2 regions of the Clostridium mucosae genome follow, and region 1 is predicted to be linked to the other one. Evidence: riboswitches for the same ligand, from Rfam matches in the RefSeq annotation. Region 1 holds a riboswitch; the other holds the start of a gene.
What was found. Region 1 has a riboswitch for S-adenosylmethionine ahead of NSA50_RS05400 (Na+/H+ antiporter NhaC family protein). Riboswitches for the same ligand answer to the same signal wherever they lie in the genome.
Positions count from the first base shown of each region.

Region 2: it holds a riboswitch for S-adenosylmethionine, as region 1 does, so the genes downstream of both, metK (methionine adenosyltransferase) here and NSA50_RS05400 (Na+/H+ antiporter NhaC family protein) in region 1, are expected to answer to the same signal.

Region 1 covers NZ_JANKAF010000003.1:90,688-98,572, reverse strand. The annotation lists gene NSA50_RS05415 (anti-sigma factor domain-containing protein) at 1-437, opposite strand, end outside; gene NSA50_RS05410 (class D sortase) at 434-1,042, opposite strand; gene ispF (2-C-methyl-D-erythritol 2,4-cyclodiphosphate synthase) at 1,415-1,888, shown strand; gene NSA50_RS05400 (Na+/H+ antiporter NhaC family protein) at 2,236-3,513, opposite strand; SAM riboswitch class I at 3,629-3,735, opposite strand; tRNA gene NSA50_RS05395 (tRNA-Lys) at 4,034-4,109, opposite strand; tRNA gene NSA50_RS05390 (tRNA-Gly) at 4,113-4,186, opposite strand; gene NSA50_RS05385 (hypothetical protein) at 4,250-4,924, opposite strand; gene NSA50_RS05380 (HNH endonuclease) at 5,214-5,624, shown strand; tRNA gene NSA50_RS05375 (tRNA-Gly) at 5,855-5,929, opposite strand; tRNA gene NSA50_RS05370 (tRNA-Leu) at 5,951-6,034, opposite strand; gene NSA50_RS05365 (NPCBM/NEW2 domain-containing protein) at 6,247-7,885, opposite strand, start outside.
Region 2 covers NZ_JANKAF010000010.1:65,501-73,385, reverse strand. The annotation lists gene nagA (N-acetylglucosamine-6-phosphate deacetylase) at 1-956, shown strand, start outside; gene metK (methionine adenosyltransferase) at 997-2,172, opposite strand; SAM riboswitch class I at 2,292-2,400, opposite strand; tRNA gene NSA50_RS12065 (tRNA-Tyr) at 2,549-2,633, opposite strand; tRNA gene NSA50_RS12060 (tRNA-Thr) at 2,641-2,715, opposite strand; tRNA gene NSA50_RS12055 (tRNA-Val) at 2,733-2,808, opposite strand; tRNA gene NSA50_RS12050 (tRNA-Tyr) at 2,826-2,910, opposite strand; tRNA gene NSA50_RS12045 (tRNA-Thr) at 2,917-2,991, opposite strand; tRNA gene NSA50_RS12040 (tRNA-Tyr) at 3,024-3,108, opposite strand; gene NSA50_RS12035 (hypothetical protein) at 3,405-3,968, opposite strand; gene yyaC (spore protease YyaC) at 4,079-4,615, shown strand; gene mreB (rod shape-determining protein MreB) at 4,671-5,705, opposite strand; gene spoIIID (sporulation transcriptional regulator SpoIIID) at 5,843-6,094, opposite strand; gene NSA50_RS12015 (M23 family metallopeptidase) at 6,190-6,927, opposite strand; gene spoIID (stage II sporulation protein D) at 7,213-7,885, opposite strand, start outside.

The sequences.
Region 1 (7,885 bases):
TGCATTACTTGCGAGACTTCATCTACCCCTAAAATATTTATTGATTCTACAACCTGTATATATTCTTGCAAATACTTATAATTAGGATTCGAAAATATAACTACATATGCTATAATATACTCTTTCCAAGTTTGGAAGAATTCTTTTTCAACTGGTGTTCTGTTAAGAAGTCTATTTATAGGAAACTTCTTTGTTGAACTTAAATAATCAAATAATTCTACATCTTCAATTATAAAATACGCTATGTTTAAAATTTTATTTCTTATAGAATATGATGGATCTTCATGAGCTAAATCTTTTATAAGTATTTTATAAGTTAATAGTTCTTCTTTTAAATTTTCTATTTCCTCTGCCCTTTTTTCAATTACATCATCCATCGCCACACTTACTGGAGATTTAATTGAGAATTTATATTTGTCATTTTGATAACCACTCATTCTTCTCCTCCAATTAGTAAATCTTTAGTTTCTACAAGTTTTCCTTTTACTATAACTCTTTCTTTTGCCCCTACTGTACAAGTTATTAATGTTATAGTAGCCTCATCAGTATTATCAAGTACATCTACTCTACTTGGATCAACTATAAAATTCTCAGTTACTTCATATATATATTCCTTCTTATTTGCTTTAACTACTACCTTATCCCCAGCTTCAATCTTATATAAATTGACAAATGCCTCTGAATAATCTGATACTCTATGTCCTGCAACTGCAAAATTTCCTTTTTCTCCTGGTTTTGCTGAAGTCTCAAAATGCCCTAAATAATACTGAAGAATATCATCTGTTATTCCTTCAACCAATCCTTGGGATAAATTTATACTTGGAATTTCAACTAATGCAATAGGCTTATATCCATTAATTGACTTCTCTTCTTTACCTTCACTCCCATCTTCAGTATCTTCAGTTATAACCTGTTCTAAAATATTTTGAAGTTCTTTTTGTTTCTTTGATGTCTCTATCTTTTTGTAGACAATTGATACAATTAAAGCTAGTCCAATTACTATTAAAATAATACCTATCCCTCTTCTAATCTTTTCTTTCAAATCCCTCATCCCCTAATAAACATTTATACTAATTTATCATATATTATATCATAAACACTTAGAGACTTTTACCATAATATATATTTTTTCATAGTCTATTAATATTTTAGGAGTAACTTATGAATAGAAAAGTAATTTATGTAGATTTTGTATTTAAACGCAGAAAACTTTCCTCACGAACTATACATTTTATTTATAAGATTAAAACTAAATTTAGACTCCTTTATAATAAAATATTTAAAAATAAAAGAATAAAAAATAGTTCTAAAATATATCCCTTTAAAAAAGTATTATAGTAATCATAAATAAACATTTAATATAAAACCTATATTTATGGTAAAATAATTCTATACTTAATTTAGAGGTGATAAAGTGAGGATAGGATTAGGATACGATGTACATCGTTTAGTTGAGGGAAGGGATTTAATAATAGGTGGTGTTAAGATTCCTTATGAGAAAGGTCTGCTTGGACATTCAGATGCCGATGTATTAATTCATGCAATTATGGATTCACTACTTGGAGCTTCAGCTCTTGGCGATATAGGAAAGCATTTTCCTGATACAGATGAAAAGTATAAAGGAATTTCAAGTATAAAGCTTTTAGAAGAAGTAGGAAAATTACTATTAAGTAATGGCTATTCTATAAACAATATAGATTCTACTATTATAGCTCAAAAACCAAAAATGGCTCCTTTCATACAACAAATGCGAGAAAACATAGCAAATGCATTACACATAGATGTAATGCAAATCAATGTTAAAGCAACAACAGAAGAAGGATTGGGATTTACAGGAAGTGGAGAAGGAATTTCTTCACAAAGCATATGTCTATTAGTGCATAATTGATAATGTACAATTGATAATTGTGGTAATAACTCAAGCAAGTTGAGTTATTAAAAATGAACAGTTAAGCTTCAAATAGTTATAGTAATATTTCAAGCAAATTGAATTATTTTGAATGAAAGAATGAAGAAATGAAGATTTCATTTAAATATAATTTTAAATAGCTAATGAACTAATTGATACTATAATTTAGTCTAAGCTAAATTATGAAATTATATTATTTAAAAATTCGCCTTAACCGAATTTTATCATTAATTCTTTTATTCTTTTATTCTTTTGCTAAAAAAGTATGGCTCCCTTAGGAAAGCCATACTTTTTTTCTGGTTTATATATTAATTTTTACAACAGCCTTATTTATTTCTCCAATATATGTATATAGCTATTATAGCACATATTCCCATTAAATATGGATAAAATAAAAATTTCATTATTGAAAATGGTGATAGTGCCGCTAGTCCTGCTGCTGATATTAGTTGTGCACCATATGGTATTATTCCTTGGAATACACACGAAAACATATCTAATATTCCCGCAACTCTTTTTGGTTCTAAATCAAATTCATTAGATATATCTTTAGCTATTGGACCTACAGTTACAATTGCAACTGTATTATTAGCTGTACATATATCTACTAAACTTACCAGCATAGCAATTCCATACTCTGCTCCCATTTTACTTTTAAAATTCTTTAATCCCTTATTAAGAATAAAATCTATTCCTCCATTGAATTTAATAATTTCTATTGTTCCTGCTATAAGAATTGAAACTATTATAAGTTCACTCATTCCTGATATTCCACTAGATATAGAATTAAATAATCCTATTACATCAAAACTTCCAAATATAAATCCAACTATTCCTGAAGATAAAATTCCAAGTAATAAAACAACTATTACATTAACTCCAAGTAATGCTGTTACAATAACAATTATGTAAGGTAATATTTTGAATAAATTAAATTCTAAAGCTTCTAAATTAATTACTGCAGCATTTTTAGTTAATAACATAAATATTATAGCTGTTATTATAGCAGCTGGAAGAACTATTATAAAATTCATTTTAAATTTATCTTTCATTTCACATCCTTGAGTTCTAGTAGCTGCTATAGTCGTATCGGATATTATCGAAAGATTGTCTCCAAACATAGCTCCACTAACTACTGCACCTACAGCTAATGCAATTCCTATTCCAGTTTTATCTGCTATCCCAACAGCTATTGGTACCAAAGCAACTATAGTTCCCATTGACGTTCCTATAGATAGAGCTATGAAACATCCTATAACAAATATTCCTGGTATTAATAAGCTACTTGGTAGTAATGAAAGTCCTAAATTGACAGTAGAATCTACTGCCCCCATATCTTTTGCTACCTGTGCAAATGCCCCTGCTAATATAAATATGATTATCATAAGCAGAATATTAGTATTCCCTGCACCCCTACAAAAAATTTCTATTTTCTCATCAAACTTTAGTTTTCTATTCATAATCAATGCTGTTAAAGCTGCTGCTAAAAATGGAATAATTACAGATACAGCATAAAAATCCTTTGCTATCATTGATGTCCCTAAATAAACTAATAAAAATACTCCTAATGGAATTAAAGCTAGTCCATTTCCTTTGTTCTTCAAAGTCTTTTTTCCTCCTTCTATAAAAAATTATTTTGTATAATATAAATTTCAAAATAAAAAAGCTTCTGCAGAAATACAGAAGCTTTGATTACACATATAAAAAGTTATAGTTCGCCTCTTATCTATCAGGATTTCCTGCAGGATTTAGCACCATAAAAATTAATTAAAATTCTTGGTTGCTGGGCTTCATAGGGCCAGTCCCTCCACCACTCTTGATAAGACTTTTAAATTTTGCACTATTATATTATCAATTTAGATTATTATTGTCAACATAAAATTTATTCTTAATATTTTCTAATTTGAATATTACTACACTTTATTGTCAACAATTAGAATAGGATCTTAAAATCTCACTCCTTATGCTTGATAAAAGTGCCGTTGTGCACTTTTATTTTTTTTATTTATTTTGCGATATATAAATTCAATAAAAATATTGAAATTTAAACTTATGCTAACATCTAATAAACTTTTATATTTTTTCACGCAAAAAAAGAGATTAAAAACTTAATCTCTTTTTATTTGGTGCGTTATCAGGGGATCGAACCCGGGACACCCTGATTAAGAGTCAGGTGCTCTACCAACTGAGCTAATAACGCATATGGAGCGGGTGATGAGAATCGAACTCACGTAACTTGCTTGGAAGGCAAGGGCTCTACCATTGAGCTACACCCGCAAATCTTATTGACAATAACATTATATATTCCATAATTATTACTGTCAATAATAAATTTTTTCTTTAAATTATTTCCGTAAGTGATTTTAATAAAATATCTCTAAATTTCTCGCCATCTCTCTTATTCTTATTAGCTTTTTCACAAATATTTTTCCATTCAGAAATATTCACACCAACTCTTTCTTCAAACTCTCTTTCCGTTGTTGTCATATAGCTTGAATTTACTACAAACTCTCCTAAATCCTTTGGTGTATCAAAAATCTTTAAGTATAAAAACTCTCTGCTATCTCCATACCAAGTTTTGTTAAAATCTCTGGAAAACTTTTGAAGTGACCTGATTAATTTATCATTAGGTAAAAACCAACAATCCTTTACCATCTTTACATGCCTTCTCATATTATCTGCTTCTTCTTTAGATATCTTATTATTTCTTTCCCCATCTAAGATTATTTTTTCTACTGGAATGTTTGGAACACTAATAACCATTCTTTCTTTTCCATATATCCATTTATAAAATGCTTCTTGTAAAAATGAATATTGAATATATCCTAATAACATTTTTCCATCTGGAAAATACGACCATGTATTGTTAAGTCCATTATTTTTTGAAAAAACTAAACTATGGATATATATACTTTTTTCATTAGGTAATTTATCCATAAACATATGTCCTCTTATAGTTTTATTTTCATTAATCAATTCTTCCCAGTAATCAAATGAATCATAACTATGTCTCACTGTATCACCTTTCTTTCAGCTCAGTAATATAATATTCTATACATATATTATATAGTATATTATACCACCTTTTCAAGTATTTAAAAAAAATATAACAAAGTAAATTTAAACATTTTTAATTCATAATATTCTTAATATAATTTTATTCCTATTGTAAGTAAAAATATACCACTTTATTTTATATAAAATGAATCTATTATTTATTCATTATTTAAAGCTCATAATACTATAGAATATTCAGCCAAAAATATATATAATATTATTAAAGATATAAAAAGGAGGCATGACTTTGTACCACTGTGAAATTTGTGGAGCAACAGCGGATATTCATCATATAGTTCATAAACACGAAGGTGGCTACGATATTAAGTTAAATTATAAATATCTTTGTAACTACCACCATAGAGGAAAAAACGGTCCTCACAACTGTATAGAAACTGATTTGAGGTATAAGCTAGAATTACAAGATAAACTTTATAAATTATTACCCAAAGATTACTATACTGCTAAGGAACTTTATACTCTTTTAGGAATGTCTCATTCTTCTTTAAAAAAATTAATTAAAAAACTTAAATTATTTAAAGAAGGATATTCTAAAGAAGAGATAATTAAAAACCTCATGGGAGGTAAACTCTATTCACATGCTATGCTTCAAGAGCTTGAATTGGAACGTCTTTTCCATAGTATTAATATTAGCTAAAACATTCTTTTATATTCAAGCTACTAGCTATTTATTGCATAGATTTACTAAATTTATTTATTTAATTAAATTAGATTTATATAATATAAAAAGCTCTTAAATACTATACTATCAATCAGAACTTGATAACTATAGTTATTTAAGAGCTTTCTCTTATGTTAAAATAGCATTCTTAATAAACTCCAAATAAAAAGCTCTTCAAAAACCATATTATGTTCTTAAAAAGCTTTTGGAGCGGAAGACGGGATTCGAACCCGCAACTTTCACCTTGGCAAGGTGACACTCTACCATTGAGTCACTTCCGCATATAATTTTAAATATTAAAGTGGTGCAGATGAAGGGAGTCGAACCCCCACGCCAATGGCGCTAGATCCTAAGTCTAGTGCGTCTGCCAATTCCGCCACATCTGCATACCTTATATTAATATTATATAAAATATTATATTCTAAATCAATATACACTGTAAAATTTTGTTATTATTATTGATTAATAATCTTTTTAATTCTTTTAATAAATTTAATAATCACTAAGCCCTTAATATACAAAAGTTCTTAGTGATTACTAATTTATATTCTTGCTTTACCGCCTTATCATTTCGCGTATTTTTTCTACTTTGTTTCTATTAATATACATTAAATAGATAAAGTACTCCAACTTCATGGTTATCTTCTTGATTTTCATAAGTTATATAAATACCACAAAGCCCCACTTTTAGTTTAGACGTATCTATCGATATATTTCCATTTTCATCTATAGAATTTTCCACATCTACTTTTTCAGTACCCACCATAATTTCTTTAGGGTTCAACAACTCCCCATTTCTAGATACTACTCTTTCTTTAAGTGTAAGTCTATTATTTTCTACAGTAGCCATTCCAGCTTCAATTATTTGCAGTCTAGCATTTATCACTCTAAGATTTTTTAATGTCTTTAAAGGTGATAAATCTCTTACTTCATTTTGCTCTATATTAAGTTCTTCTAAATTTTTAGCATATTCTAACCCTTTTAAATTTGTAACTCTTCTGCTACTGCAATTTAGAGACCTAAGATTATACATATCTCCTAAAGTTATATCTCCGCTTAATCCAAGAGCCTTTTGAATATCTTGTTTTAAATACTTATCTTCAATTTCAATAATTTTATTTAAATCTATTCTTTCTAAATTATCAACTGCATCTTTCAATTCAGCTAACATTGATTGAATCTCTTGATAAGTAACCCCTTTATTTTCTATCATTTCTGTTGCTTTTACTATTGCTTGGTCTAATATACTTAAGCTTTCTTCAGTATAAACTTCTCTATCTATATCATTAGCACTTTCAACTGATTTAGAAAGTTCTGTATAATCTATAGATTCTGAGTTTGCATAATGAAGCTTAGCATCTCCCCATGTAGCGTGATCTGAAGCAATTCCGTTACCACCATCTTTTACTACAAGTTTTAATTCTTTTGCCCCATTTATATCTATTTCCACATATTTTTGAGGAGCTCTAGAGTTCATTAATCCACTATCAAATTTCTTTTCACCATCTACATACACTTCAAAACTTATTGATCCAACACTTCCATACATTGCTCTATCTACCCCAACAAAAGAAGTAAAGTAATCATAGTCTTTATCACTCAAATCATATATTATTGTAGATGTAGCATGTGTACCTATTCCTCTATCGTATGAAATAGATTGTCCCTCTTCATTGGTCAAAGTTAATCTATTGTTGCTTACAGAATTATCTTTTCTAACTGTTCCCCAACCTGAATTTGCAGATTTCCAATCATATTCTGTTAAATACTTATAGTCTTCCATGTTTACTACTGCTATATTTCTTGTTTTAACTACCTCATTGCCATCACTATCTATAACTTTATAATTTATTGGATATTTTCCAGGCTTATTAAAGTTTACTTCACCAGTTACTTCAACATTAGAAGTTAAATCTCCATCTTCTGAATCTATTGCGCTATACTCCTGATTTAAATCTATTTCTTGACCAACTTTAGTTGATATTGATTTTGGAATAGTTAATTTTGGTTTTGCATTTGTTGTATATAGTTTAGTATCTGCCCAAGAAGCAAAATCTCCAAGACCACTACCATCAGCATCATCTGCTACTAATTTAAGCTCTGTTACTCCAGTTACATCTAGATTTACAAACTCTGCTTCACTATCTTTCCTTATTACATCAGAGGTATAAACTTCCTCACCATCTGCAAATATCCTAAATATTATTGTAGTTCTATTATCATTATAATTTTTATCA
Region 2 (7,885 bases), on a different contig from region 1:
CAGGTGGACATGACACAATGGATGGTACATTTGAAGCAATAAATGAAATTTCTAAAACTATAGTTAAGCATGGGACTACTGCTTTCACTCCAACTACAATGACAGTATCAGTAGATGATGTAAGAAAATCTATGGGTGTTATAAAAGAAGCTAAAGAAAATGGTACTGATGGCGCTATTGTTTTAGGAGCTCACCTTGAAGGTCCTTTCATTAGTCCAAAAGCTATTGGTGCACAAAATCCTAATTTTTTAATTCCTCCAACTCTTGAGAACTTTAATGCTCTTGTCGGAGATGCTGAAGATGCTGTCGTATCAATAACAATTGCCCCTGAAGTTCCTGGTGCTAAAGAATTAATAAAGGAATTGTCAAAAAAAGGAATAGTTTGCTCTATTGGACATACAAAAGCTACCTATGACGAAGCTATGGAAGGCATTAAATGTGGCTGCTGTCACTCAACTCATTTATTTAACGCAATGACACCATTTGCTCATAGGGAACCTGGAGTTGTAGGCGCTATATTTGATAGCGAGATAACTACAGAAACAATTTCTGATGGTATTCATATATCATATCCATCACTTAGAATAGCTTATAATCAAAAGACAACTGATAAAGTATTATTAGTTACTGATGCTATGATGGCTTGTGCAATGCCTAATGGAATGTATACATTAGGTGGTCAAGATGTTGTTGTTAAAGACGGTGCTGCAAGGCTTTTAAGTGGAAGCTTAGCGGGTTCAATCTTGACTTTAGATAAGGCAATTAAAAATGTATATAAAAATGTTGGTCTTCCATTAAATGAAGCTGTAAAAATGGCTACTTTCAATGCTGCTAGACATTGTAAAGTTGAAGATAGAAAAGGTCTTGTAAAAGAAGGCTACGATGCTGATTTAGTTTTATTTGACGAAGATATAAACATAAAAAATGTAATAGTTTCTGGTAAAATACTAGTATAAATAAAAAATGCTCCAATCCTAAATTGGAGCATTTTTTATTTTAAATATATTTTTTTATTTCTTCTACCTTATTTAAAGCTTCCCAAGGTAAGTTTAAATCATTTCTTCCAAAGTGACCATATGCAGCTGTTTGCTTGTAAATTGGTCTTCTTAATTCTAAACCTCTTATTATAGCGCCTGGTCTCAAATCAAATACTTTTTCAACTATTGAAACTATTTCTTCCTCTGATTTCTTTCCTGTTCCAAATGTATCTATTTCTATTGATACAGGCTTAGCTACTCCAATAGCATAAGCTAATTGAATTTCTAATTTATCTGCAATTCCTGCTGCAACTAAGTTCTTAGCAACCCATCTAGCTGCATAAGCTGCTGATCTATCAACCTTAGTTGGATCTTTTCCTGAAAAAGCACCCCCACCGTGTCTTCCATATCCACCATAGGTATCAACTATTATCTTTCTTCCAGTTAATCCACTATCTCCTTGTGGCCCACCAACAACAAATCTTCCAGTTGGATTAATGTAATACTTAGTACTATCATCTAATAGTTCAGCTGGTACTACAGCTTTAATTACATGTTCCATTAAATCTTTTCTTATTTGCTCTTGAGATACCTCTTCACTATGTTGTGTTGATATTACTATTGCATCTATTCTTACAACCTTATTATCATCATATTCAACAGTAACTTGAGTCTTTCCATCTGGTCTTAAGTATGGTAAAGTTCCGTTCTTTCTTACCTCTGATAATCTTCTTGATAATCTATGAGCCATAGCTATTGGTAATGGCATATATTCTTCTGTTTCATTCGTTGCAAAACCAAACATCATACCTTGATCTCCAGCTCCAACTGATTCAACATCATCCTTTTCTCCTGATCTTGATTCTAAAGCTTCATCTACTCCCATAGCTATATCGCCTGATTGCTCATCTATTGATGTTAAAACTGAACATGTTTCACAGTCAAAACCATATTTAGCTCTATCATATCCAATTTCTTTTACTGTTTCTCTAACTAACTTTGGAATATCAACATAGCACTTAGTTGATATTTCACCCATAACTAGTACCATTCCTGTCGTAACTGCTGTTTCACAAGCAACTCTTGCCATAGGATCCTTAGCTAAAATACTATCTAATACTGCATCTGAAATTTGATCACAAATTTTATCTGGATGCCCTTCTGTAACTGATTCTGATGTAAATAATCTTTTCATTTCCATTTCTCCTTTCATTTTATTTGATATTAATTCTAAACTATATTAATTCTAAACTAAATTAATTTATAAAATAAAAAAATCTCTTCGATAAGAAGAGATGTTAAAAATCTTAATCTTTCTTATCTTGCAAAATTACTTTGCAGGAATTGGCACCACACTCAACTTTAATGAAGTAGGTTGCCGGGTTTCATCGGGCCCATTTCCCTCCGCCTCTCTGGATAAGAACTAATATCAAATTTTACCTTTTAGAGTATATCACTTTTAATATTCATAGTCAACTAAAAAATATAAATTCATTGCATATTTAAACTTTTTAATTATAAAGTTCTAGCTTATTTACAAATAAAAAAAAGACAAGAATTCTTGTCTTTTTTGGTGGGGGAGGACGGATTCGAACCATCGAAACGAAACGTAACAGATTTACAGTCTGCCCCCTTTGGCCACTCGGGAACTCCCCCATATTATTGGAGCTGGCAATAGGAATCGAACCTACAACCTGCTGATTACAAGTCAGCTGCTCTACCGTTGAGCCATGCCAGCATATTTATTTTTTAAAATGGTGGAAACAACAGGGATCGAACCTGTGACCCTCTGCTTGTAAGGCAGATGCTCTCCCAGCTGAGCTATGCTTCCATATTAATATTATAAAATGGTGGGGGAGGACGGATTCGAACCATCGAAACGAAACGTAACAGATTTACAGTCTGCCCCCTTTGGCCACTCGGGAACTCCCCCATTTTATGGAGCTGGCAATAGGAATCGAACCTACAACCTGCTGATTACAAGTCAGCTGCTCTACCGTTGAGCCATGCCAGCATATTATTATTTCATTCTAAACAAATTTTATATGGTGGGGGAGGACGGATTCGAACCATCGAAACGAAACGTAACAGATTTACAGTCTGCCCCCTTTGGCCACTCGGGAACTCCCCCATTAAAATTTATTTAATTTCAGTTAAGTAAACATTATCGCCTCAACTGACAATGACTAGTATATATTTATTGCATACTAATTTCAAGTGCGTTATTCACTCATTTAACAAGATTATATTCATCATTTTCTATATTTCTTTAATTTTCTCCTATTTAATACTAATATCATTTTTTATTGTCTTATATTGTCCTAAAATTTAATTCATTCAAAGTAATATAATTACCTATTTAATATTACTGATTATTCAATTTTTACTCTAAAACTGAAATATATATTCTGACTAATATTTAAAATATTAAACTTCGTCTTCAATAATATTTAAATCAATATATCTACTTATAATCTCCATAAATTCTTCATAATCCAATAGCGACATTCTCTTTTTTACTAATAAAATCCCTTCTTTTACATTATCATTATCATATTTATTAGAAAAATGATCATTTAATTTAACTATATCTATAATAGATAAACTTTTTAACATTCTATCTACTTCTAACTTTTCACTTTTTTCAAGTTCTGCAAATAAATTATTTTCAATATCACTTTCCTTTATTGTTAACCCTTCTATTTTGCTATCACTTTCTATTATATTTTCATTAGAATTAATATTATTATTAGATTCCTCTTTAATATTAAATCTTTTTAAATTATTATCTACTTTTTTTTGCTTCTCCTCTTTTGATATATCTTGCTCATTTAGAGTTTCATCACTATGTAGTTTTTTTTCGGTAGTTACTTCCTTAGAATTATTACTTATAACATCTTCACTTTTTAATGGATTCCATACTAATAGATAATAGATAGGGATACTTGCTCCAAGAATTATAGTAATTATATAAGAAAATATTTTTTTCATATTTATTCATCTCCTTTTATTTAATTAATTTCCTTTTTATGTTTTTTTATACATTTTATTATATTTATTAGTTTCAAAACATATATTGTATAAGCGGAGGTGAATTTTTAGTGAAGCATAAAGTATTATATAATTCTTATAATTCTCATATTGAAATAGCAAAATTTATCAAAGACTATATTACGAATAATACTGTAATTGTATGTATAGGTACTGATAAGTGCATTGGTGACTGCTTAGGTCCAATGGTTGGTACATTTTTAAAAGAAAAAAATTTCCCTCTTCCAGTGTACGGAACTATAGAGTCTCCAATACATGCTCTTAATATAAATAATAGATTAAATGAAATTAATAAATTGCATCCCAAAGCTTTAATCATAGGAATAGATGCCTGCCTAGGTGAAGCTAGTTCTATTGGCGAAATACATACTAGAGATTATCCAATACATCCTGGAAAAGGGGTCGGTAAAAATTTACCTGACGTTGGTATAGCTTCTATAATCGGTATTATTGATTCTAGTGAAAATGCTGAATTTTTTACATCTAGAAGTATTCGTCTGCATTTAGTCATGGAAATGTCAAAAATAATATCATCTGCCATTATTCATGCATATAACCTTGCTCACAACCAAAAGGGGAGTTTTTAAACTCCCCTTTAACAATTTTATCTATTTAATATATGTATTTAATTGTATCTATAATTTACTCAACTAATGATATTTCATTGTCTGAAGAATTTGTATCTATTTTGTCTAAATATCCCAAGACCTTGCCTGTTCCCTCGGCTACTGCTTCTACTGAATTGTTTGCAACTTCAACAGTAACCCCAGTTTCATGTTCTATTAGCTTATCTAATCCATCTAATAAAGAGCCTCCACCTGTCATTAGTATCCCTCTCTCTATTATATCAGCAGCAAGTTCAGGTGGTGTTTTTTCCAATACAGATTTAACTCTTTCAACAATTAAAGATACTGATTCTTTTAATGCATATATTATTTCATCTGTTGAAATAGAAAGCTCATCTGGTAACCCAGTAATTAAATTTCTTCCCTTCATATTTGCATTTAAGTTTCTTGATCCCTTAAATGCTGATCCTATAGTCACCTTCAATTCTTCTGCTGTTTTCTCACCTATCATTATCTTGTACTTATTTCTTACATATTTTATTATTGCATCATCAAAAGTATCACCTGCTACCTTAATAGATGATCTTACAACAACTCCACCAAGTGATATTACAGCTATATCAGTAGTACCTCCACCAATATCTACCACCATAGATCCACTTGGCCTAGTTATATCTAATCCTGCCCCTATTGCAGCAGCTAAGGGTTCTTCTATTAAATGAACTTTTTTAGCGCCAGAGTTTCTTGCAGCATCAATTACTGCCCTCTTTTCAACTTCCGTTGCTTGGGATGGAACACATACCATTACTTTAGGAGCTGTAATCTTACTCTTTCCATACGCCTTTTTAATGAATTCTTTTAACATCTTTTCTGTTATATCATAATCTGATATAACCCCATCTCTTAGCGGTCTTACCGCAACAATGTTACCTGGAGTTCTTCCAATCATTTTCCTTGCTTCTTCACCAACTGCAAGCACTTTATTATTATTCTTATTTATTGCAACAACTGACGGTTCTTTTAATATTATTCCTTTACCTTTTGCATAAACTAAAACAGTCGCTGTACCTAAGTCTATTCCTAAATCGCTCCTACTTCTCCAAAACCACATTCCTTGTTCACTCCTACTCTATTCGCACTATATAATATTTGAAATCTCTCTTATTTTACAATATTCGCTCTATTTCTTATTATATATGGAATATGGTAATCCTTCAATATATTTGTATTTAATTTTGTAATCAATTACTACTCTGCAGTCTTATATTTCATCTTGGTAGCTTTTCCACCTCTTATGTGTCTTTCAGCTTTATTTAATTCTAGTATTGAATGAGTTTGTTCTGCTATAGCTGGATTTATCTTAGGTAATCTTTCTGTCATATCTTTATGAATAGTACTTTTACTTACTCCAAATACTTTTGCAGTTTTTCTGATTGTATCTTTTGAATCTATAATATATTTTGCTACTTCTAAAACTCTTTCTTCTATATAATCTTTCAAAATATTACCTCCCTTTGAATAACTTATTAATACGCGACTATAAAATTTTAATATTATTCATCAGTCATTTTAGATTAATGACTGATGAATGTTTATTATTCTTGACTAAATGTAAAATATGCTGTTGGATCTAAGTCTTTTCCATCTACATCTTGAACTTGAATATTTAAATGTTCACCAAATTCACCATTTGTAAATATTTTAGAACTATCTCCTACAGTTCCTATAACAGTTTCTTCTGTTACTTTATCCCCAACGTTTACCCTTATGTCCTTGGATAAATTACAATACTTTGTATATAATCCATTTGCATGGGCAATAACTACATAATTTCCTTCTTCGATTTTGCTTGAAACTTCTTTTACTTCGCCAACAGCTGCGGCTTTAACTTCTGTTCCAACGCTAGCTTTTACGTCTATTCCTCTAATATTTCTACTACTTCCATCACTCATGGCTTGTGGTTTTGGATAAGAATATCCTCTTGCAATTGATCCGTCTAAAGGATTTGCAAAACTCACTTCTACATTAGTTCCTGTAGAAACATTAACATCCTCTTCTGCAGATGCTACTTCATTTTGTTCTTCTTCTGCTAATTCATTATTTTGAGTATTTTCAACTCTATCAGCATTTTGTTTTTGTACTTCTGAAGTTGCTTTATCATCAACATTTAAAGTAAATTCATTTTGTGATTTATTACTTTGTTCTAATGCTTTATTTTTCTTTGTTGTAACAACAGCAACAGTTGCAATTACACATAAACAAAGGAATAGTACTAAATAAAAGCCCTCCTTTCTGAAAAAGTCTTTTACCTTATCTTTCTTATTTTGGTCCATATCAACACCTCCTTTTTGTATTCTTGCCAGTTATACTAAATTAATACAATCAATATTGGATTTATTTGCATCAAATTTCTACATTTACCAACAATTCTAATAATGCTCCTCAAAATCAATAATTAATAAGATTAATTAATTAAAATTTTATTATCTTAAAATAAAAAAGGAGTAAGATATAGCGCTACTTCATATAGCCTTATATCTTACTCCCGTATAATATATTTATGTTTTAAGGAATCAGGTTATCTACACGCCTCTTACTTTTAAATAAATAAATAATAATTAATTAAATTTCAACTCTTTTAATTCAATCCCAGTGTAGTAATGCTTTAATATCTCCTCATATCCCTTTCCATCTCTCGCCATAACATTTGCTCCCCATTGACTCATACCAACACCATGACCGTATCCTTTGCAATTAAATATTATCTGATTACCACTTATACTAAATTGAAAATTAGTTGAACTTAATCCAAATGCTAGCCTAAAATCTGACCCTTTAACTTTTACTCCTCCAAATCTTATTTCCTTTACCCCACCAGCTTCACTTCTACTTAAGATTTCTATGTCATTTTGTAAACTTCCCTCACTTATTTTTGCATCTTTATATTTCGAATTAATATCACTTACAAATTTAGATATATCAAATGGGAACTCACTTGTAAATTTAGGTGCTATTTCTTCTCCTTTACTTTCTGTAGATACTAAATAAGGAACATTACTTGAAAATACATCTACAGCATTTTCTGTCATTCCTGAACTTGTAGAGAAAAATTGTGGATATTGTACTAATTCATTATCATATGTTAAAACCATACCTTTTGTTGCATCAACAGCTTCTGATACTTTCGCCCAGTATTCATTTCCTTTATCTCCCCATTTTTCTAATCTACTTTCTTTAGTTATATATACTTGACAATGAGTAGTATCACATACATCTCCTCCTTTAGCTTCA